DNA from 2 places in the Acetobacter aceti genome. Region 2 is predicted to be linked to the other one. Evidence: predicted binding sites of a transcription regulator. Region 2 holds the regulator's gene; the other holds the start of a gene.
What was found. The regulator HrcA, encoded in region 2, represses chaperone genes, less so after heat shock. The targets are predictions, from matches to a motif close to GTTNGCACTCNCNNNNNGNGAGTGCNAAC.
Positions count from the first base shown of each region.

Region 1: the regulator HrcA is predicted to act here: its motif matches at 6,562-6,590, upstream of A0U92_RS08905 (co-chaperone GroES).

Region 1 is NZ_CP014692.1:1,964,467-1,976,527, forward strand. It holds gene A0U92_RS08885 (AAA family ATPase) at 1-2,785, shown strand, start outside; gene A0U92_RS08890 (hypothetical protein) at 2,778-3,596, shown strand; gene groL (chaperonin GroEL) at 4,481-6,124, opposite strand; gene A0U92_RS08905 (co-chaperone GroES) at 6,181-6,474, opposite strand; gene A0U92_RS08910 (LysR family transcriptional regulator) at 6,837-7,778, opposite strand; gene A0U92_RS08915 (TonB-dependent receptor plug domain-containing protein) at 8,106-9,611, shown strand; gene A0U92_RS08920 (MFS transporter) at 9,547-10,542, shown strand; gene A0U92_RS17745 (hypothetical protein) at 10,761-10,907, shown strand; gene A0U92_RS08925 (MFS transporter) at 11,038-12,061, shown strand, end outside.
Region 2 is NZ_CP014692.1:250,580-262,640, reverse strand. It holds gene A0U92_RS01245 (SH3 domain-containing protein) at 1-725, opposite strand, end outside; gene A0U92_RS01240 (DsrE family protein) at 868-1,263, opposite strand; gene A0U92_RS01235 (HesA/MoeB/ThiF family protein) at 1,256-2,029, opposite strand; gene A0U92_RS01230 (DUF2939 domain-containing protein) at 2,170-2,787, shown strand; gene A0U92_RS01225 (DUF3126 family protein) at 2,970-3,197, opposite strand; gene A0U92_RS01220 (hypothetical protein) at 3,725-4,123, shown strand; gene A0U92_RS01215 (hypothetical protein) at 4,209-4,700, opposite strand; gene A0U92_RS01205 (DUF4142 domain-containing protein) at 5,447-5,992, shown strand; gene hrcA (heat-inducible transcriptional repressor HrcA) at 6,208-7,275, opposite strand; gene A0U92_RS01195 (aldo/keto reductase) at 7,828-8,826, shown strand; gene rdgB (RdgB/HAM1 family non-canonical purine NTP pyrophosphatase) at 9,301-9,903, shown strand; gene rpoH (RNA polymerase sigma factor RpoH) at 10,201-11,091, opposite strand; gene A0U92_RS01180 (RluA family pseudouridine synthase) at 11,343-12,061, opposite strand, start outside.

The sequences.
Region 1 (12,061 bases), 1.7 Mb from region 2:
CGAATCAGCTTTTCGACGCGCAGAACAGGAAGCCGGAACTTTTGCCCGTGATCTGGCGTCCGCCGAACAGAACGCCGTTCCGGATACTGTTCTGGAACAGGTCCAGAACGTCCGGGCGGAAGAAGAAAAGCGTCTCGCGGACGCCGAAACAGCTCTGGCCAACGCGGAGGAGGCTGCAACTCAGGCGGCAGCAGAGGCTCAGGAAGCCGACAGCATACTTGGCGCCCTGAAAGCGGAACTGACCCGTCTGAAAGCGCAGATTGAGGGATTGTCCCAGGCTCTCGGCGCTGATGAAGATGCTGACGAAGCCGCCCCTGTTTCCGGGCAACTGGATATTCCTGACGGTCTGGAAGTCGCCGTTGCCACTGTCCTGGCCGAAGGGCTTGATGCGCCGGATGCTGCTGTCGCCCCGGACTCTCCACGCTCATGGTCATCACTGGGGCCGCTCGCGTCCCCTCGAGCCCTGCCGGTTCAGGCGACTTCCCTTGCCTCCCTTCTTCCCGCAGTGCCGCCTGCCCTGTCCCGCGCGCTTGGGCAGGCAGGACTTGTGGCTACCGTGGCAGACGGCGATGCGCTCGTATCCGCGCTTCAGGCGGGGCAATCTCTCATCACGCGGGATGGTGCGTTCTGGCGCTGGGATGGGTATCGTATTGTCGCCGGTCAGCCGAGCGCCGCCGCTCAAAGGCTGGCCCAGCGCCGTATTCTGAAGGAAACGCAGCTTCGTTTCGACGAGAGGGGCTCCGACCTCCCTGCTGTCGAACAGCAGGCCGCCAAGGCGGCTCAGGCCCGCAGTGAGGCGACTGAAGCGGTCCGCACGGCCCGTATGGCGCGGGCTACTTTTGAAGGTTCGCTCGGGAAGGCCCGTGCGGCGGAAGCGGAAACATCCCGCCGTCATGCCGCCGCCCGCGCCAGACTCGATGCCGTGCGCCCACAATATGAGCGTGCGACACAGGCTCTCGCCGCCGCCAGACAGGCTGTTGTGGGTGCGCAGGCCACGCAGGCGGCGCTCCCTGCGCCGGAAGTGCTGCGTCTGGCGCATGAAGAGGCGAGATCCCGCGACCAGAAAGCCACCCAGATGGAAGCCGCGGCACGGGACTCCCGCCGCAAGGCTGATGCCGCTTTCGAGCAGGCGCGGCGGGTACAGCAGGAAACCGAAACACGCCACGGCAGCGCCGAATCCCGTCTCGCGACCATGCTGCCGGAACTGGCGCGCCTTGATTCCGAGCTGGTGAAGGGAGAGGAGACAGTCGAAGCAGCCCGTCTGGCTCTGGCAGCCACTTCCGATCCCGCATCAGCCGCCGCTACATTGCAAAAGGCCGGGACGACGGCTCAGGAAGCGGAACAGGCTGCCGTTTCCGCACGAGCGAAGCTCGATGCTGCGGGTCAGGATGTGACCCGGCTCGAAACGATCCACCGCGCCATGCAGGAAAAGGCGCTGGAGATACGCTCGCGACTGTCCGCCACGGAACCTCGTCTGGCTACGCTAGGTGTCGAACTGGCCGAAGCTGCTGAAACTCTTGCAGCCGCTGAACGGACCTGTGCGGCGGCTGTCGTTGACGATCATATCTCCGATCCGGTTGAAGCGTTGCGCCAGACAATCACTGAACTGCGCCTTGAAGAGCAGATTGGTCGAGAGGCACGGGCAGCTCTTGTCGCTGAGGCAGGGGCGCTCGCCAGCCGGGAATCGGCGCTCCAGGACTCGCTCTCCGAATGGACGGCGCGGGCAAGTGCGGCAAAGGAGCAGATGGCGGAAGCCCAGAGTCGTTTTGATGTCGTTTCCGCAGAGCATGAAACCCTGACGGCTCTCCCTGATGAGGCCCGACAGCTTCGTGAGCGGACAGCGGTCGCGCTGGCCGCAGCCGAAGAGAAATTTGTAACAGCGAACACCGCGAGAGAAGCCGCAGAAACCCGATTGAAGGATGCTCAGGAAGCAAGACGGCGGACCGAAGGTGAACTGGCGACCGCCCGGGAAAACCTGCTGAGAAGTGAAGGCAAGAGTGAGCAGGCTCAGGCCATTCTCGATCAGTTGCTGGCCGAGACACCCGAGCCTCCCACAGTGCCTGTTGGAGATCTCACGGAATCCGCGGAAACAGGGCTACGCCGCAAGATTTCCCGCCTGACCCGCGAGCGCGAAGAGCTTGGCCCCGTCAATCTGCGAGCCGACATCGAGGCGCAGGAGGCGGAACGGCAGATCGAGGTGATCCGGCGCGAGCATGGGGAGATTGAAGCCGCGATTGCCCGTCTGCGTGGATCGATCGGGAGCCTCAACAAGGAAGGGCGTGAGCGCCTGATGGCGGTCTTCACGCAGGTGGATCACCATTTCCAGTCCCTGTTCTCACGCATGTTCGGTGGAGGCCGCGCCCATCTGGGTCTTGTCGGCAGTGATGATCCGTTGCAAGCTGGGCTGGAGATCTATGCCCAGCCTCCCGGCAAGAAGCTTGCCACCCTGTCGCTCCTGTCCGGAGGCGAGCAGGCTCTGACAGCCCTGTCGCTCATCTTTGCAGTTTTCCGCTGCAACCCGGCTCCGATCTGCGTACTGGACGAAGTCGACGCTCCACTTGATGACGCCAATGTCGGCCGCTTCTGTGCGCTGCTTGGCGATATGGTCAACGAAGCAGGAACACGTTTTCTCGTGGTGACACATCATCAGCTTACAATGGCTCATATGGACCGGCTCTACGGCGTAACCATGCAGGAACGCGGTGTGAGTCGCGTGCTGTCCGTCGATCTGGACAAGGCCGCCGCCATGGCCGGCGAACGTAAAAAGGAAGAGGCTCATGCCTGATCCTGACACACAGGACTCGATAGACGATCAGAAACGGGAAGGGTCTTTTCTGACCCGCTCCTGCCGTCGGAATATCCTTATCGGGTTATCTGTGATTGCTGTTGCCGGTGGTGGATTACTGTGGCGTGACTCGCATACCGATGCGCTCCTGACCCGCATTCACCATGGTCTGGTCATCTGCGCGAGCGGGAAGGCGGCCACAACTACCCTTCCCTTCCCGACATCCGGAACCGACAGGATTCTGGCGAAGCTCCCACCGCCGACCTCAGAGATGCTCGATACACCCGGCCTGCCAACGATGGTCGCTCTGGACGTTGTCAGAAATGATGATGGTAAACTGGCAATCGCTGGCGACGCTTCTCTTCCGTTGCATGATGCGCTCAAGCTCTCCTACAGGCGACACGAACTGGTCATGCTGTCGATCCGCGACATCCCGAGTTCTGAAGTGGTAAAGGAACTGAGAGCAACCGGGATGAGGAAAAGGGCCGTCCTGATGACGCATGATCTGATCAGTGCTCATGACGCTCTGGTCGCCGACCGCTCCGTCGTCGTTGCCATGCCGGTTCAATCCTCTCGGGATGCACATCTGGCGAAGCAACTGGCAGGGCGACATCCTTACGCTCTTTATCTGCCTGCCAACGCCTCTTCCTCGCTTTTTGAAGTGGCTCATCGTGACGCTGACGCCGTCATCGCCTCCAGTCCTGATCCCACCAGCAATATCACCGCGACCCGAAGATTGCTGGATGAACCGGTGGACATAGTGATGACTGAACATCCCGAGCGACTAGCCAATGTTCTCGGTGGTTCCTGAGAGCACCTGACGATGGTATTCTGGCGGTCAAGCCCAAAGTTATCGCCAAATATTTCTCAAGATAAATCGCTCAGACATATCAAGATTTTTCTCCTGATTTCTTTTTCATCAGAAGACTTACAAAGAAAATTTTGAACGGGACTGAAACAGTCCAGATTCGTCAAAATGCGGTTCTCACTCTGAAAAAGACACAGCATTTGGCCACACACAGCTTCCTGCATTAAGAACTGGAAATCCTGCTTTAAATAAAACAGGATTCTATACCTATCTTCTCACATACCACCCAGAAAAAAAGTAATGCCGTGAAATACAACTGGATTGCAGTTGGCTTACTGTCCGGTTTTCTGCCAACTGTCAGCACCTTTGCTGCGGGCCGTGCCGCGCCTCGAAATGCTTTCGATGAAGTTTACTGCACAAGCAATCAGTTTTCGCAGACAGACCGTGCCTTCACAAATTCCTGAATACCAGCCCGCAGGCCAAACTCAAGCAAGGGCGGTTGGCATCGATCAAAAATCGTGATGATGCTTGCAGTTTTACAAAACCCAACGGCTTTTATGTCGACCTGACATGTGCCATCGGCATGCCCCCAGGAGCGTCTGGATTTTCTGAAAGAACAGGAAAGAAATTACTGAATCGCTGGCTGTAACGACAACGAAATAGGTAAACGAATACTCGTTTCTTAACGGGAGTGAATTCCAGCTTTTCAATCGAATACGGGCCAGATCAGTTTTTACAACCCTGATGACCTATCCAACTCTCGTTCAACCTCTCTACAGATACTGTCTGAGCGCCATTTCGTCACATCCGATTCCGTCATCAGGCCAAAGAAAAAGGGAGGACGAAACCGCCCTCCCTCTTCCGGAAACAGCGTCTGAACGACTGGATCAGAAATCCATATCGCCCATGCCACCCATTCCACCACCACCCGGCATCGGCGGAGCTTTTTTCTCCGGACGCTCTGCGACCATGGCTTCCGTGGTGATCAGCAGACCAGCAACCGAAGCTGCGTCCTGCAGAGCGGTACGGACAACCTTCATCGGGTCGATGATGCCAGCCTCGACGAGGTCCTTGTATTCGCCGGCCTGCGCGTCGAAACCGAAGGTGTAGGTGCTGTTTTCCAGAACCTTGCCAGCGATGACAGCGCCGTCTTCACCCGCGTTATGCGCGATCTGACGCAGAGGAGACTGAAGGGCCTTGCGGATGATTTCACCGCCGACCTTCTGGTCTTCGTTGTGGTAATGCAGGTGGCCAAGAGCCGTGGAAGCGCGAGCCAGAGCCGTGCCGCCGCCCGGAACGATGCCTTCTTCGACGGCAGCGCGGGTTGCGTGCAGCGCATCGTCGACGCGATCCTTACGCTCCTTCACCTCAATTTCGGTGGAACCACCGACGCGGATGACAGCAACGCCACCGGCGAGCTTCGCAAGACGCTCCTGCAGCTTCTCACGATCGTAGTCGGAGGTTGTTTCCTCGACCTGGGCGCGGATCTGGTTGCAACGACCCTTGATGTCGTCCGCGTTGCCAGCACCCTCAACGATGGTGGTGTTCTCTTTCGAGATGTGCACCTTCTTCGCCGTGCCGAGCATCGGCAGCGTCACGCTCTCAAGCTTGATGCCGAGGTCTTCGCTGATGACCTGACCACCGGTAAGGATGGCGATGTCTTCCAGCATGGCCTTGCGACGATCGCCGAAGCCCGGAGCCTTGACAGCAGCGATCTTCAGACCACCACGCAGCTTGTTGACAACGAGTGTCGCCAGAGCCTCGCCATCGACGTCTTCCGCGATGATGACCAGCGGACGGCCGGACTGCACGACGGACTCAAGCAGCGGAAGGATCGGCTGAAGGGAAGACAGCTTCTTCTCGTGGATGAGGATGTACGGGCTGTCGAGATCAGCCGTCATCTTCTCCGCGTTGGTCACGAAGTACGGGGAGATGTAGCCGCGATCGAACTGCATGCCCTCGACAACGTCGAGCTCGGTCTGGATGCCCTTGGCTTCCTCAACCGTGATCACGCCCTCGGAGCCGACCTTCTGCATGGCCTGCGAGATCATCTCGCCGATCTCTTTCTCGCCATTGGCGGAGATCGTGCCAACCTGCGCCGTCTCGGCCGGAGACGTCACTTTCTTGGCGTTCTTCTTCAGTTCTTCAACGACAGCGGCGACAGCCTTGTCGATGCCGCGCTTCAGATCCATCGGGTTCATGCCGGCGGCAACAGCCTTGGCGCCCTCACGGACAATCGCCTGAGCCAGCACGGTTGCCGTGGTGGTGCCGTCGCCAGCCGTGTCGTTGGTCTTTGACGCCACTTCGCGCAGCATCTGCGCGCCCATGTTCTCGAACTTGTCAGCAAGCTCGATTTCTTTTGCGACCGACACACCGTCCTTGGTGATACGGGGCGCGCCGAAGCTCTTGTCGAGCACGACGTTACGGCCTTTCGGGCCGAGTGTTACCTTTACGGCGTCGGCAAGAATGTCGACACCACGCAGCATGCGCTGACGCGCTTCACCGCCGAACTTTACGTCCTTGGCAGCCATTGGGAATTCTCCTTGAAAATGAAAACGGACAATTAAAGGGGATCAGAAGCCGGTGATCAGCCGGCGATCACGCCCATGATGTCGCTTTCCTTCATGATCAGCAGCTCTTCACCACCGATCTTGACTTCGGTGCCGGACCACTTGCCGAACAGCACGCGATCACCAGCCTTCACATCGAGCGCCACGATCTGGCCCTGCTCGTTGCGTGCGCCTGGACCAACGGACACAACCTCGCCTTCCATCGGCTTTTCCTTGGCCGTGTCAGGGATGATGATGCCACCAACTGTCTTTTCTTCGCCTGTAAGACGGCGAACCACCACACGATCGTGCAGGGGACGGAATTTCGTCATTATGGATTGCTCCACATTCTATCTGAGGACGACGCCCTCGTTATTAAAGCAACGTCGCCGCGTGCCACGCGCTCTACGCCGCGGTGCGTTAGCACTCCCACCCCGGGAGTGCCACGTATGGAGATAGGTGCTCCCAGAGAGGGTGTCAAGAAGGTTCGGCACTTTTCTCTCGAGAGTGCCAGTCACAAGAATTTAAAAAGATTTTTTTAAATCATCGACAGAGAAATAAGGATATTTTCACCTTGATTTGGCTGGCATGGAACCTATCCCGGTTTCTTCAAAAACCCCCGATCATCCGCATGATGTGGCAGGCAAATCTTCCGTAGCCGCAGACCTTGAGCTTATCCCCACGGAAACACCCGTCAAGCAGGGCGTCCTTCTGCCTGAGCAATAATCCATTGATAAAAGGCAGACGCCTCTCTGCTCGTTCGACGATGAAGGGTGAGAACATAACCGTTCTCGCTTTTGGCGGGCGTCGACCAGAGCTTCACCAGTTGTCCGCTCTCCAGCGCCTTATCAATCAAGGGCCTCCAACCCAGTGCGATGCCCTCGTCCTGACAGGCAGACTGCATGAGAAGCGGGAAATGACTGAAGGTATGGAATACATTCAATCTGCTGTTCCGAGTCTGCGCGCCATCGACGATTTCGTTCCGAAACCAGCTCTCCCAGTTCAGCCACAGCGTACCGTCACCCTTCAGATGCAGAAGATGCGCTTTTCTGATCTCTTCCAGCCTATCAAATGGCCCGTGGCGTTCCAGATAATTCCGGCTGCAGACGGGATAGACTTCTTCCTGAAAAAGCATTTTCCGTTGAAAAACCGAATCATCTCCCCTGATTGGGCCGGCTTCAAACAGGATGGAGACATCAGGTCGGAAATCGCCAGATACTGTCTCAGACAGATTTCTCGTCGTGACGATCTGGACTTCCACACCCGGACAAAGCCGCTCGAAATCTGACAGACGCTCCATGAGCCAGGTAGCGCCAAAGCCATAATCCGTCACCACGGCAATCTGTCTTCGACCCGCCTCCACGGCAGCGATCTCTCCCAGACAGTCACGGATACGTCTGGTGCTCTCCGTCGCCGCCTCGAACAGCAAACGACCCGCTTCCGTCAGAACCACCCCCCGATGTCCACGCGTGAACAGTTCGTGGCCGATCACCCGTTCTATCTGCCCGATCTGCCGGCTGACATTGGGTTGCGTGACGCCGAGTTCAGCGGCGGCGGCACTGAAACTCCCCAGTCTGCCCACCGCCTCAAGCAGGCGAAGATGGGCAAGCACATATTCCACTACATAAGGTGTCATAATTCAGAGTTATATCACACATAATAAATGCACTACATCACAAACAATCAAATTTTATGGTTAATAGATTAATACACCATCAGGACGCGACATTGCACGCTCCTTACGGAACCAGATCGATGCCTTACCTAGACGATAGTGCCGTTTTCCAACCAATAATCCAAATCCACAGCCATCTGCACAGCATCATAATCCACTATAAAAAAATGGAAAATACCTCCCTCAACCATACCACGAGAACCTGTCGATAAAGCCACGTCCGCCCTCTTCTCCCACAAAATGCCCGAACAACCATCGCGCATGTATTTTCCTAAAAGGCCTGTGGCTATGGAATTCAATATTCTTCTGAACGGTACGGTCGCAACGGCCCTTCTCGTATCCGCCAACTCCGTCGCTGTCGCCGCCCCTGACACCACGCATAAAGCAGGGCATCAGAGCAATGCGGAGATACCGCACGCTACGCCGCACAGACCGGCTGCCAGTCCGAAAGCCATCAAACAAAAAGACCCTGAACAACTGACCGTCAGCGCGCGACGCTCATACGCGCGAGGAATCACTGAAACGATTTCCTCGGAAGTGCTTTCCAGATCTGTTCCGGGAACAAACCCGCAGAAAGTGCTCGCAACTCTTCCGGGCGTAATGTTCCAGTCTGCTGACCCACAAGGTCTGGATACATGGTCTGCCCAGTTCTACATGCACGGATTCCTGCAAAACCAGATTGGCATGACACTTGATGGCATACCCCTCGGCGATCAGGAATTCCGGTCGCTCAATGGACTGAATAGTACTGCCGCCATTGCGTCCGAAAATGTCGGTCACATCACTATGTCAGAGAGCGCAGGAGCGGAATCCGTAGCCAGCACGTCAAATCTTGGCGGTTCCCTGGAATATTTCTCCGCCGATCCAAACCACGAACGCCACCTGACAACAGCACAGACTTTCGGAAGCAACGCCGCCTATCACACTTTCATTCGTGCAGACAGCGGCGACCTGAACCAGATCGGCTCACGCTTCTATGTCTCCTATATGAGAAACAACACCGACAAATGGAAAGGTGGAGGCAACCAGTTCGCGCAGCAGGTCAACGCGAAATTTCTCCAGCCCATTGGCCAGGACAGCCGGATTTCAACCTTCTTCGACTGGTCCGATAAGGATCTCTACAATTATCAGGACATGTCCTTCGACATGCTGAAGAACGGCGGCTACAGACTTGATAATTTCGTCGGAACGCCCGACGGTTACGCCAAGGCCTACCGACTGGCGCAGTCCCTCAACAATCTGCCCGGCGGCGCTATTCCCCCCGGTTATTCACGGATGTCCGATCCTTGGGATGCGTCGTATTACGACGCCGTCACCGCGGAACGGGATTATCTCGGCGGTCTGACTGCGGATTTCTCCCTGACCCATGCTCTACGCTGGAAAACAACCATTTACGGACACGGTCAGTACAGACGTGGCGGCTGGACATCTCCTTATCTCACTTCACCCAACGGAGCGCCACTGGCTGAGCAGATCAACGCCAGCAACACACAGAGATACGGTTTCACATCCGCATTGACCTACACGATCGCCCGCAACGATATCAGCGCTGGCGTCTGGTACGAAAACTTCCATACCCAGATTGGACGTTACGGCATTGAGCAGCCTCTCCTCGGAGAAGGATCGCCCATCAATGCGCTCGGTACCCTACCTGCAGGCTATCAGGATTTCTGGTCACAGACCTTCAACTCCAACAGCTTTCTCACCGCTTCAGATGGGCGTATGGAGTATGGTGGAATTACTGGCTTACGCCGTAACGATGCTGTTCATCGCGCCCCATGTCGTCCTCCTTAGCCCCCGACGGCTGGCGCTTGCGGCGGGAGCGCTGATCGGCGCAGCGCAGTTTTCTTCTTCCCTGCTGCACGGTTTTATTCCGCTTCTGGTCACGCGGGTGGCTTGCGGCCTGGGCTTCGGACTGGCCAATACAGCCCTGAACCTGACGGCGGCCCGCACGAACAGTCCCACTCGTGCGATTTCCATAGGTCTGGCCATTCAGACGATTATCTACACGCTCATCAACCTCTCTCTTCCTGTGGTTGGGACGAACCATGGAACACCGGGTATGTTCGTCATGCTTGCTGTTCTGGCCATGCTGTTCACCCTCGCAGGCGGAAGTTTCCTGCCGGATCGACCAGGCACGTCAAATCTTCAGTCACCGGTTCAGTGGAATGAGCTGAAAAGCAGCGGCCGAATTGTCCTGATAGCAATCTCGCTCTTCAGCTTCGGCAGTCTGGCGCTATGGCCCTTTATCGAACGCGCCGCTCATGAAATCGGAATATCAGCAGTCACCTACGGTCGATATCAGAGTATTGCGACACTGGCCTGTGCGATCAGCAACACCATTTTCGGCATTCTGGCGCAGCGTATCCCTCGTCGGTGGAGCCTGCCTGTCTCGCTGCTTATCTGTGGATTGTCCTGCGCCGCACTTACGCTCGTTTCCAACGAGGCAGGCTTTGCCATCGCACTCATCGTGTTCAATGTCAGCTGGCTGATCGCCTATCCGCTCATACTCAGCGTCGCTTACCAGATCGATGCAGGCGGCCGTCTCGCCGTGCTGTGCTCATCGGCCTGGATCATAAACATGGCGGCAGGCTCCCTCGTCACGGGCGCGATAGCCCAATGGCTGGAAAGCTATGTTCTCGTTGGCCCGCTTGGCCTCATCTCATGTGTCGGGGCCTTCCTGCTCCTTCGCCCTCTTGTCCTCTCCCCATGTCGGCGGTCGTGAACAGAGCAGGCGACGCTCCGCGCAGTTTGCACAGCGCCCTGTTGAACGGCAGGCAAGAACCCTGAGAGATCTGCCCTTCTCTCCCTTACGCAGGGATGAAGACCGGCGGCATCGGGCCAATACCCCGCCCGGTCCCCGAACAGGCTCTGTCTCTCGCTTCCGAAGCGTTTCTGGTACATCCTTGGTGCGAATCGAAAACTGAAATCATGTCAGGAATCATGCGCCGCGCTCTGTTTCTGGGCTTTTGTAGCCTCATTCTTTCCGGCTGTTCCTGGTTCGGGGACTCCACCAATCATCACCTCACGCAACAGCAGCAGTGGGAAGCGCTTGGCTACAAGGATGGCCTCAAGTCGGTGAAACACTGATCACAGCCCTGCCTGCCACCACAGACAGAGTCCTGTTCACCCGTCTGTGATGGCGCTGTGCGAGCCAACCCCGTTTTCTCCTGCGTTGTCCTGTTCTGAGAATCCTTCCGATGGGGATAAGGTCAGCGGGATGACAGTTTCACCCACCTCACATTCCACGCCGAACGGCCTTTACGGCGCAGCACGCTTCAAGGCGATGACAGCAGTCTGCCTTGCCGTTCTACTGGCTCAGATCGACTACGCCATCGCCAACATCGCTCTGCCCGACATCGGTGCTGATCTGCATAGTTCCGCTTCAGATACGGTCTGGGTTGTGAACGCCTATCAACTGGCCAGCCTGTCATCCCTGCTGCCACTGGCCGCTGCCGGTGCGTGGATCGGCTATGCACGCATGTGCATGATGGGGATCACACTCTTTATCCTGGCCTCTGTCGGATGCGCCCTTGCCCCAACGCTTCCGCTGCTGACCATTGCCCGCGCCATACAGGGATTTGGCGCAGCCTCCATGCTCGGTGTTGTTTCCGCCCTGATCCGTTTCATCTACCCTGTTGAGGAACTCGGAAAAGGTGTTTCCGTGAACACCCTGATCGTGGGCGTGGGCATGGCCCTTGGTCCAACGGTTGCTGGCATGATTCTGGCTGTCGCGCACTGGCCTTGGCTTTTCTGGATCAACCTGCCCATTGGCGCTCTGACTTTTGTGCTGGCGGCGTCCTCCCTGCCCGTGACCCCCCGGCAGAAAGAAATGCCGGACCCCATAGGCGCCGTGCTCTGCATCATTGCAGTCACGGCGCTGGGTCTGGGAGGAAACTCCGTCGCGCACTCCGATGGCGCCATGCTGGCCTGCGCCATGCTGGTGGTTGGCGTCGCGACAATGAGCGGACTCATCCGCAAGGAATCCAGTAGTCTTCAGCCAATCCTGCCTATAGATCTCCTGCGTGGAATCGGCTTCAGGATCGCCTTTATCGTGGGTATCATCGCGTATATCGGCTCGAATCTGTTCATGATTTCCATGCCCTTCACGCTCCACGATCATTACGGATGGAGCGCAACCGCCACCGGCCTGCTCATGACACCCTGGGCATTCGGGCTGATCGTTTCCGCTTCCGTCACACGCCGCATCGCAGACAGGATTCCTGCAGGAATCCTGTCCTCGA
Region 2 (12,061 bases):
GGAACCACAAAGTCACGCGAACCGATGAGGGTGGCCTGATGAACCCAGCCTTTTACGCCATCAGAATCCTCCACCAGACGCCAGACGTCAAACTCGCGCTCGATCTGCACGGGCAGGCCGCGACGGTGATAGACCCACTGGATGGGATAACGCTGACCCGGCCCGGCCCGCATGTTCACATCATCCGCCCGCAGGGCTGCAAAACGGGGCAGCGGCAGGCCGGTGTTGCTGCCTTTTGTGGGGTCCTGCCCGTTGGCGTTGGAACTGTTCGGCGTTTCATCGGGTGAGGCCGGATGCGCCGGATCGCCATCCGCTGGCAGGGGAGGCGGAACTGGACGAACCGTTTCGGTTGCTGCACCATGACCCGCATGCTTGGCCGGGTGCGGCTTATGCGTCGCCCTGATCCTGTGAGGCGCTTCTTCTCTGGCCGTTGCGGCCGTCGGGTGCTTCTTGTGGTGAGCCGGGGCCGCCGATTTTACATCGGTCGCATGGTGGCTTTTCTCCGTTTTGTCCGCATGCGCCCCGGAATGTTTCGCCTTTTTGCCTGCCTTGTGCTTAGCGTCGACATCACCTTTATGATGATGCGTGGGCTGGCCTGATGTTGCGGCATACGCAACGGCAGTCAGCGGCAGGGTTGTGGCCGCAGTCATAAGCGTGGCGGCGACACGGAGGGGCAAGGATGCTTTCATGCCCGCATCCGTGCCAAGAGCTGAGCCGATCGGCAAGTGGGTTCGTGGATTCCCGTCACAGAAACACCTGATACGATGAGAGCAGATCACGATCAGGCGGAAGCGGCTGACTGCGTCAAGATGCTCTGTAAATAATAAATGAGACACGCATCCGTAGCCGGAAGGAAACGGACAGGGTCTAGAACGTAATCAGCTTATACCCGGCCGCAAGATCAAGAAAAGTAGGCATTCCAGCCACTTCGACCCCTTCGATCAGGTCAGTCGCCTCTTTTCCCGTCCGGCGAAGACCGCTCTCACACACAAGCAGAGTAGCCTCCATGGACAGGAGAGCCTCGCGCAGGGTGGCGAGCGTGGCGACTCCCTGAGCCGAGAGCAGGTGTTCGTCTTTTTTCCACAACGCTGTCGCCTCGGAATCCCGGCACAGCGCCAGCACACCGGGACCGGTGGCGAAGATGATGACAGCCCTGTTCATGGCCAGCGCGGTGGCGGCAAGCATGAAAGCCGTGTGCAGCCGGTTGAAATCGTTGTCACAGAGCAGAAAGGCGAAGTCTTTTTCGAATATGCGCTCAGTCATGTCTGTCCTGTCCGCCACAGGCCGGACAGTCCGGGTCCCGTGGGATGGTGATGGTCGTGAATCGCGTCGCCAGCGCATCCCAGAGCAGCAGTCTGCCAGAGAGAGATTCGCCGAGGTTCAGCAGTTCTTTCAACGCTTCTGTCGCCTGAAGTGTTCCCAGAACCCCCGTGACAGCGCCGAAAATTCCGGCGTCACCACAGGAAGGCGATCCTCCGCCCTCCCCTGCGCGGGGAAACAGGCATTCATAACAGGGGCCGCCAAGATGCGGACGAAATGTCGAGAGCTGACCGTCAAAACGGAGCACGGCGGCGGACACGAGGGTTTTATGATGTTCCACGCACGCCGCGTTGACCAGATAGCGTGTCTTAAAGTTATCGCATCCATCACAGACAAGGTCATAGCGGGCGACCAGATCAGCCGCGTTGTCGGCCGTCAGACGTGTTTCATGGGTCTCGATACGGATCTCGGGATTGAGCGCTTCGAGGGTCTGGCGGGCGGAAGCCGCCTTGCTCATGCCCACACGATCGGTCGTGTGCAGGATCTGCCGCTGGAGGTTGGACAGTTCGACCCGGTCATGATCGATGATGCCGATCCGGCCGACGCCGGCCGCCGCCAGATAACAGGCGACGGGCGATCCCAGTCCTCCGGCTCCGATGATCAGCACCGAGGAGGCACGCAGGCGCGCCTGCCCGGTGCCCCCGATTTCAGGCAGAAGAATATTACGTGAATAACGCTGTATTTCGTTTTCCGTCAGATCGAGAGGCATGAAATTTTCCGGTCGTCCGGCGCAATCGCCGAAAAGAGTTTTATCACTTTTTCGTGATATTCATCATCGCTGACAAACCATAAATGCATAACTGCATTGCATGTGGTATCGTCCCTACCATGAATAGCAGGAGCGCCGCCATGCACACCGCAGACACAACCCTCTCCTCCGAAGCCTGGGCAAGCCCTGCGCGGAAGCGGGCGCGTGTGATCTGTCTGGCGTCGCTTGCGACATCTCTGGCGCTCTATGCCCTGTCTCCTTTCATGACGCTCTGGACGATTGCAGGCGCTGTCTCCAGCCACGACATGGTGGCGCTCGGACACACGATCAACTGGTCGTCCCTCGATGCGTCGATCAAGGAACAGGTTCTGAACGGCCTCAATATCGGTCAGGTCAACGAAGTCTCTGACGAACTGCCGGAATTCGGCTCCTCTTTCGCGACCAGCATCGTGTCCAACGCCGTTGATACGAGGGTGACACAGAGCAATCTGGGCAATGTGGTTGATCAGGCCATGGCTTCCGGTCCCGACCATATGAATGCGGGCGCCGTTTTTTCTGCCGTCAGTCATGCGCTGGTGCGGTTCACGGCCGCCAACAGTTTCGAAGCGCAGGTTGTGCTTCCGGGACATGAAAACGAAACACCATTACGTGTTCAGCTCCGCATCGAACGCTGGCAGTGGAAACTGACCCGCGTGGATTTCCCGACGGCTGTCCATCAGCCGGTCATGGAAGCCTCGGTGGCGCAACGCAAAGCCTGAAATCGGTTCATTTTGAACGGTCAGACGGTTTAAAAGCCGCTTGGGCAGTGGGCTGTCGGGAGTCAGAAGCTGCTGTCTCTTGATGAGGCTAAAAGCCCTGACAGAGCATAACCATCCAACATCTGAAAAACCCCCGACCAGTCAAAACCGGTCGGGGGTTTTTCTGTTTTAGCCTACCTGTCTCAGGTCGGCGGCGGCAGATCTTCTTCCAGCAGGATGATATTGATGGCGTAAGACACTTCGCCTTCATCATCATCGCGATGAATCGTGCCGATCACCTCACCGTCCACGGCCAGTTCCACCGAAAGCCCCGGACGCGGCGGCGCATTGACGCTCAGCCCCTTGGCCCCAAGCAGGCGGCGCAGGGTGGTTTGCAGACGTGAAATCTCATTTGTCGAAATCGTGCTCATTGAAGGCATCTCCCGGAAGATGGTGGGCAGTTTTTGTGGTTGAAGGGTTGCCGACTTTAAACAGTCTGCGCAGGCTCGAACACAACCGCCTCCTGCGGTAATGGGCACGCTAATAGGCATTGCCGCCGCCGCCTGCAACTCCTGCATGAGGATTGCCTGATTGTCATGATACGTTCACACCCCACAGAAAACGTATTCAAAACGCAATGCAGACTGATTTTCCATCTCGACGAAACTGTATCATTGAAATCGGCCTTCCATCGCGACGCCTGCGCCCTGCCAAGCTCAGAACGCAGAGCCAGACTATGACGGTGATTGCGCGACAGACAGCCGGGAAGAAAACTGGCGGGCCTCTGTCATAGCGTGGAAAGCCGCGCCCGGAGAGACAACAAGGGGCAAGGGTGTGTCTGGCGTTTTGGAGCCATCCTCTTTACCTCACTGAAGTTCCTTCTTCTCCTTTTGATACAGCAATCAAGACTATGAGACATTTCCCAGAAACAGCCCGGTTCCCTTGTTCCGGAGAGACCATGTCCGCCACGCGTCTACTCATCGCCCTGTGGGCACAGTGTCTGGCTACAGCCTCGGTCTGTGTTCTGTTGGCAGGATGTGTGGATGATCATGGCAAAGGGGACATGCACGCCGCTGTTTCAGACTGTTTTGCAAAATATCCCTTTGCAAAAGGCACGGCCTATCAGCGGTTCAGCTGCATTTATCAGGCACACTCCCATTATGGGCCTGCCGCCATGGGGGCGCAGTATTCCCTTCTTCTGCAGGTTGACCTGGCGTCTCTGAATGTCGGAAAGGACGTGGATTCAGGCGTTTTAACGCAGGAAGAGGGCAAAGCGACCCTGCATTGGGTCACGGACAAGGCCTATACTCAGGCATCCCGGTATTCACGGGTCGCGACACAGCCACAAAGAAACTGATAACGCCAACAAGGAAGAAGAGGGAACGCCGCCTGAGCAACATTCCCTCTCCCCTCCATAAGCCGGATTTTTTCAAATCCGTTTCTTACTGGGTCCGCGGCACAATAGCTGGTGCGGTGGAATTCTTCTCGGTATTCAGCACCGCATTGCCGGACTGCTTGGAATAGGTCGCAGAAGTGGACTGCTGCGGTGTTCTGGGGGAATGGAAGGCAGAAACACCAAAGACACCACCAGCGGAACTGTTCATCGTGCCTTCCGGCTGACGGGCGCATCCACGGGTGATGATGGAGCAGACACCGTCCGTGCCGATCATTTCATCATCGTTGCCCATGTAATGCACGTCGGACACACGGTCATTGTCCACACGGATCACAGCAGTACAGCCAGTGCCGCCGCCGCCGCCAAGCGTGTTCACGAGTGTCGAAATATCACCAACCGGAATGAGGGTGGATCCCCCGTAGCTCGGTGCTGGCTGCGTGCCTGTGTAGGTAAAGATCTGCGTCGTATCATTGAGCTGCTTGGTGCTGGCTGGCAGGCCCGCACAGGCCTGCAGATCGTAGGATGTCATCCCGATCATCGTAAGCTGTGCCTTGTGAGCAGCACGTGAATCGAAATATCCGCAACCGCTTAAGCCGATAGAGAGTGAGGCGACCGCAAACAGACCCCAAATACGACACGTCATTTTTTCGACCACCCTCACACCATGCCCGGAACGCCTTAATCAGGACGCCTGAGATTATTACGTACTGTGTTGTTTCCATGCATAGCAAGAGATGGAAAGACGAGAAACCCTCTGGCTTTGATCAGAACAGAGCAGTTCCATCATTCATGATCCGTGTGGAGCAGCCTGATTTCCCTGATGATGACAGACTGTCCGGATCACACAAATGGGCCTGATGATCAGCTCGAAGCGTGTTCGCGGACAGCAGGCAGAAATGGCCCGGTTGGGGCTCTGGCCGTGTATGCTCACCACGGATCGCGTCCAGCGCAACCCGGGACCAGAACACGACCGCATACTCTTTTGGCGTAATCCTGCTCCTGGAGCATATCCAGTTTGAATGGACACATTCGAACTGGTGAATATGTTCGATAAACAATGAATTAGAGCAATTCCACTGGGCCAGAGTTCAGTGGAATTGCTCTAGACCCGTCCTTGCTCAGGTCGGACGCAGCCGATCCCTACCCGAAAATCGAGGGACACCCCTGCCTTGCCTTTTGCCTCCCGTCATACGCTGTTATCATTGAGGTTCTTTAATAGTGTCGTCTGAGACTCAGGGCAGTCATGTAAAATATTCCCTGAGATCAAAGGAGAATTTTCTGATCATGCTGCTTCCGTCACGTCATCAGGTGCTTGCCTGCTCTTCTCTCGTCGTTTCGCTTTTCACGCTGAGCGCCTGCATGAACCCAGGTCAGCCACCTGCGCCGCCTTTGCCTGCTCTGGCAAAGCCCGCACCCTTTGCTGCTGCGGACACAAGCCTCGCCACAAAGATCAATGATGTGGATCTCACCCACATTGCTCTGGCCAATCTCGCCAAGACCAACGCCGCCCGCAACGATATCGCGCTCCTCGGCACAACGATCGTAAAAGACCTCACGGATAACCATGACAAGCTGACCGCGCTGGCGACAGCCGGTACGGCAACACTGGCGGCAAAGCCCTCTGCCCAGAGTCAGAAGGTCATTGACCAGATGCAGCGTCTGCATGGCGCTGCGTTTGACAGGGCTTATGCGCGCTACCTTGCAAGCAGCACAAAAGCCACAAGCGCTGTTGTCGCCGCGGGCGCCGCCACGTCCACAAACGCGGATCTGGTAAAGCTCGCAACCGATCTCAAAACCAAGCTTCTCAGCTACGAAGCTCAGGTCAAATAAGCACGGTATCAGACATGCCGCCCGTTCAAATCCGGGTGGCCTGTTTTTAGAGTGCAGAACTCATGGGCAGACCATGACAATGGCTGCCCGGCAGGAGGCCGAGCCGAAGACGGGCAAGTCGTGGGGTGACACCATCATTGACCGCCCCACACCGGCAAGCTCCACGCTGGCAAGTTCCACATAGGCAAAAAGTCAGTAACGCGGCCTCACTCCCATCATCCCAGCATCTGTCCGATCACACTGGCCGTGTAATCGATGACGGGAATGATCCTGCCGTAATTGATGCGTGTCGGCCCGATGACCCCGATGGCGCCCACAATCCGTCGGGCTTCATTGCGGGCCGGCGCGACAACCATCGACATGCCTGACGCCCCGAACAGGCCGCTCTCCGCACCGATAAAGATCCGGACACCCTCTGAATTTTCGGCCAGCTCCAGCAGACGCAGCATGGCGTCCTGCTTTTCCAGCCGCTCAAACAGACGCTGGATGCTCGAAAGACGTTCGATCTCCGTGATGTCGGTCAGCAGGTTACCCTGCCCACGAATGATCAGCGTGCCTCCCCGTCCCTCGTTGCTCCATGTCGCCAGACCACTGGCCACAACTTCCGTGGCGAGCTGATCGAGCTGGGTCTGGTCCGCCTCCATCTCGTCATTCACACGCGTCCGCAGTTCCACGAGCGTGCGACCGGTCAGACGAGCATTCAGGTAGTTGCCCGCCTCCGTCAGGGTGGAAGGCGGCATTCCCACCGGTGTGTCGATCACCCTGTTCTCGACCTGCCCATCTGCGCCGACAAGCACCACGAGAGCCCGGTTTCCACCCAGAGCGACGAATTCGATGTGCTTGATCGCCCCCTCGCCTTTCGGCGCGATGATGAGGCTGGCGGCCTGTGACAGTCCTGACAGAAGCGACGACGCTTCCGTCAGCGTGTCTTCCAGCGAACGTCCGCGCATTTCCAGCGTACTGGAGATGGACTTACGCTCGTCCTCGCTGAGATTGCCGAACTGAAGCAGCCCGTCGACAAACAGGCGAAGCCCTTTTTCGGTTGGCAGACGACCGGCTGAAGTATGCGGCGAAAACAGCAGGCCAGCATCCGTCAGATCAGCCATCACACTGCGGATCGTGGCGGGAGAGAGCCCGAGCGGCAGTCGGTGTGACAGCGTGCGGCTGCCAACCGGATCACCCGTCTCCAGATAATGCTCAACCAGTTCCCGCAGGATGGTGGCGGAACGTGAATTCAGACCGGAAGCAGCTCCAAGAAGTTCAATGGAGCGACTAAAAGTCAGACCGGATTTTTCATTGGAGCCAGAGATGGAAGATGCGCCTTTCTGCTGAAGTGTCGTCAGAAGACTCTGCTGCGTGACGAAGGGTGAGGCAAGAGGTTTCAGTAAGCCCGTCTCCGGAATACAGGGAGAACGTCAGAACCGGCAGGGTTCATCCTCTTTCCTTTTGAGCCGGCCCACGGATGCAAGGGATAATCCGTCCCCTGCCTATCGATGTTATCGTCCCCAGAGCAGCTTTTAAAATTTCATATATTGAAGATCTTCCTGCGCCTCCTGAACGCCTGCCGCCGGGATAAATGGGTGTCGCTGTGACAGCCGCCCAAGCCCTTAAAAACGCAGCCTGATTACGCAAGCCTCATGCGTCTGGAGCCTCATGCATCTGGAGATAGACAGCCGTGATACGTTTCACCGGAATCCTGCTTTAGGAAAGAGTGAAGAGGGCGGGCATGGCTGCGCTCTTCTGGGGCGGGTAACAGATCCCGGGACGCTGTGGTACGTTTGCGCTGGCAGGCGGTTACAACCGTCATCACCGGTTCACGAACACGGAGAGTCTTCATGGCGCAGGCATCTGTTATGGAAACAACCACCATCCGCGGGCTTGAACATCCCGTCTCGCGCGTTGCGCTCGGCACATGGGCCATTGGTGGCTGGATGTGGGGTGGTCCGGATGACAGGAACGCCATTGCCACCATTCAGGAAGCCGTTGATCTGGGGATCACTCTGATCGATACGGCTCCTGTCTATGGCTTTGGCCATTCGGAGGAAATTGTGGGGCAGGCCCTTGCCGGACGACGTGACAGGGTGGCGATCGCAACCAAGGTCGGACTGGACTGGAAAGAGGATCACAAGCCGTTCCGCAATACGTCGCCGGCCCGTATTCGCAAGGAAATCGAGGACTCGCTGCGCCGTCTGCGCACCGATTACATCGACCTGTATCAGGTTCACTGGCCTGATTCCGCCGATCCCATGGAAGAGACAGCCCGCACGCTCGAGGATCTGGTCAGGGAGGGCAAGGTACTGGCGCTTGGCGTCAGCAACTTCACCATCGCCGAGATGGAGGCTTTCCGTTCGGTCGCTCCGCTGGCGGCCGTGCAGCCGCCTTACAATCTGTTTGAACGCGACATGGAACATGACATCCTGCCGTATGCCCGCGAGCATGATCTGGTGATCCTTGCCTACGGCCCGCTCTGTCGCGGTCTGTTATCAGGCAAGATGACGGCCCAAACCAAATTTGGTTCTGATGATCTGCGCAGCGCCGATCCCAAGTTCCAGTCTCCGCGCTATGCGCAATATCTGGAAGCGGTGCGCCAGTTGCAGGATTTCGCACGCGAGAAACATGACAGGTCGCTTCTGGCGCTGGCCATTCGCTGGGTGCTCGATCAGGGACCGACGATTGCCCTGTGGGGCGCACGCCGCCCGGACCAGATCACAGCCGTCGCCGACGCAATGGGCTGGCATCTGAGCGCTGACGATCTCCGTGAGATCGATACGATCCTCACGACCTGCATCAAGGATCCGGTCGGCCCTGAATTCATGGCGCCGCCGGGTCGCTGATTCGGCCTCCCTCGGGTCAGCACGGTCGTTGCATCCGGCCCTGCTGTCCCAGCTCTTGCCGGTGGAACATTCAGAAAGAATATCGGGCGTGACTGTCTGATGTCTGAATGGGCGCACAAGGCGAGCGATCGAGATGACGATGGAACGTCGTGTGCATCATCCTGACAGACAAGCTGGACAGCGCCCAGCTACAGGGAGCTGTCGCTGTGGAATGACAAGCCCTTCTTCGGTGCGTTCAGACTCTACAGCAGCGCCTCACGTGCCAAAATTCCGGACGCTTTGAACCATTATTGCTTGACTGCGGGATTGTTTAATGGCGCTCCCTGACCAGCCCACTTCTGTAGAATGCGAAGGCATCGTAAGGCATGCCGGCACAGTCGATACAAGTGTCGGTCTTTTCATTCATGACCACAGACAGATCATACAGCGTCGGTTCCTCACACAGAACGTGGACGTCAACATAGTGGAGATCGCATGAGCGCACACTTTCCCCTGAAACAGGGTAGCCGTCTGGTTCTTGCCAGCCATAACAAGGGCAAACTGGCCGAATTCGCAACGCTTCTGGCGCCTTATGGTGTTGAAGTCGTGTCTGCAGGCGAGATGAATCTGCCGGAGCCAGACGAGACCGCCCTGTCATTTGAAGGCAACGCCCGCATCAAGGCGGAGGCAGCAGCGAAGGCGACAGGTCTTCCTGCCCTTGCAGACGATTCCGGTCTCTGTGTTTCCGCTCTGGGTGGTGCGCCGGGCATTTATTCCGCACGCTGGGCCGGACCGGACAAGGATTTCGCTCGTGCAATGCAGCGGATTGAGGAAGGCATCGACGGCGATGAACGTGAGGCGTGGTTTATCTCCGTTCTATGCCTCGCCTTCCCTGACGGCACGACCGAATGTTTTGAAGGACGCATCGACGGCACCATTGCGCCCGCGCCGCGCGGCGCTGCAGGGCATGGTTATGATCCGATTTTTGTCCCTGAAAGTGAAACGCGGACATTCGCCGAGATGAGTGACGCAGAGAAAAATGCTATCAGTCATCGGGCTCGTGCTTTTGAAGCGTTCCGGAAAAAGTGTCTGGGATAAAGGAAACATGGGGGTTGCAGCAGGGCTCTGCCCTGCACCCGGAAGGGATCACAGATCCCTTCACCCATTTATTTTTAACAGGGTGGGATCAAAGGGACCATGTCCCTTTGTGGGGTTCGGGGCAAAGCCCTGAAAAGCGACTGCGGCTATAAACGCCAAAATAAAAAGGGGTCGTTAGCGCCTCCGAGCACGAACCACCCACAAAACCGGCCTAACCCATAAGGAAGTTTGGGTGAGCTTTTTCAAAAAAGCTTCAGAAAGCACCGCCTCATTCAAAAAAAGGCGATGCCCTGAAACCTACTGCGTCACAGCTTCTTTCTGACGACGCGCTTCAATGTCTTCTTTCATGTGAGCCTGCACCTTCTCGAAAGCCCGCACTTCGATCTGACGCACGCGTTCGCGTGAAATACCGTAATGCTGAGCCAGTTCCTCAAGCGTCACAGGTTCGTCTTTCAGGCGACGCTCCTCGAAAATGTGACGCTCACGTTCGTTAAGCGACGCCATTGCTCTCGAGAGCAAAGCCTGACGGTCTGACAGTTCCTCATGCTCGCCGAGCATGTCTTCCTGATTGTCGCCATCATCGACAAGCCAGTCCTGCCACTCGCCGTCCCCATCGCTGCGGAGAGGCGCATTCAAGCTATGATCGCCGGCCGCCAGACGGCGGTTCATCGCCACGACGTCCTGCTCAGGCACACCGAGCGTCCTGGCGATGTGATCGACCTGTTCCGGCGCCAGATCACCGTCATCAATCGCTTTCATCTCACCCTTGAGACGACGCAGATTGAAGAACAGCTTCTTCTGGGCAGAGGTGGTTCCCATCTTCACCAGCGACCAGCTGTGCAGGATATACTCCTGAATCGCCGCACGGATCCACCACATGGCGTAGGTGGCCAGACGAAAGCCGCGCTCCGGATCAAACCGGCGGACGGCCTGCATCATGCCAACATTGCCTTCGCTGATCAGTTCGTTCAGCGGCAGCCCATAGCCACGGTAGCCAAAAGCGATCTTGGCGACGAGACGGAGGTGGGATGTGACCAGCTTGTGGGCAGCCTTTACATCGCCCTTATCGCGCCAGCGGCGGGAAAGAGAGGATTCTTCTTCCGGTGACAGAAGAGGGTATTTGCGGATTTCCTGAAGATAGCGGGAAAGGCTGGTGTCAGGTCCAAGAGTTAGGGAGGGTGATGCCATGGAGAAATCTCCTTCATCCCGGTCACTGGTCTGTTTTATCCGACTTCCGTAAACTTTGAACGTCGGCGTGATCGGCCTGTGATATCGGGCGACGCAGGGAGTGGATTTGATGTGTCCCCGGCACACTCCCCCACTCAGGCAGAAGAAGCCGGGACATCCATTCCGGCGGCCTTTAATTGGCACGTCGAAAAGATAGGCTCTGTCTAAAGTAAATCCCCGAAAAAGTCAAGATTAACAAAAAATTATGTTAGTTAATCACTCATAAGTATTCTTTCAAGAGTCGTAAAATCCTCGGGCGGCGTCGTTTCGAACAGCAGCTTCTCTCCCGTTGCCGGATGCGTGAATCCCAGCCGGGCTGCGTGGAGCGCCTGTCGGGGGAAATCCAGCGCGGCATCACGTGCGTCCATCGGGCATGTTTTCGCGATCGCAGGAATCCGGCGCAGATAAAGCGGATCACCCATCAGCGGATGACCATTGGCTGAAAAATGGACCCTGATCTGGTGCGTACGCCCGGTGGCGAGACGGCATTCCACCAGTGCGGCATAGGTGCCGAATGCCCGCAGGAGCGTGTAGCGGGTCAGTGCTTCCTTGCCACCACTTCCCACGATTGCCATGCGTTTACGGTCCCGTTTGTCGCGGCCGATATTGCCCTCATACTCTCCCCTGGCTGGAGAGGGCACACCCCAGCACAAGGCGAGGTAGGAGCGATCGATCCGTCTGGCGGCAAAATCCTCTGACAGGGCACGATGCGCCCGTTCGGTCTTGGCCGCGACCATCAGGCCGGACGTATCCTTGTCCAGCCTGTGCACGATTCCCGGGCGCCGCTCTCCTCCAATCCCGACGAGGCTTTCTCCGCAATGCGCGACAAGAGCGTTCACAAGGGTACCGGTTTCATTACCGGGCGCAGGATGAACCACGAGACCGGCAGGTTTATCGAGAACGATCAGGTCATCATCCTCGTAAAGGATAG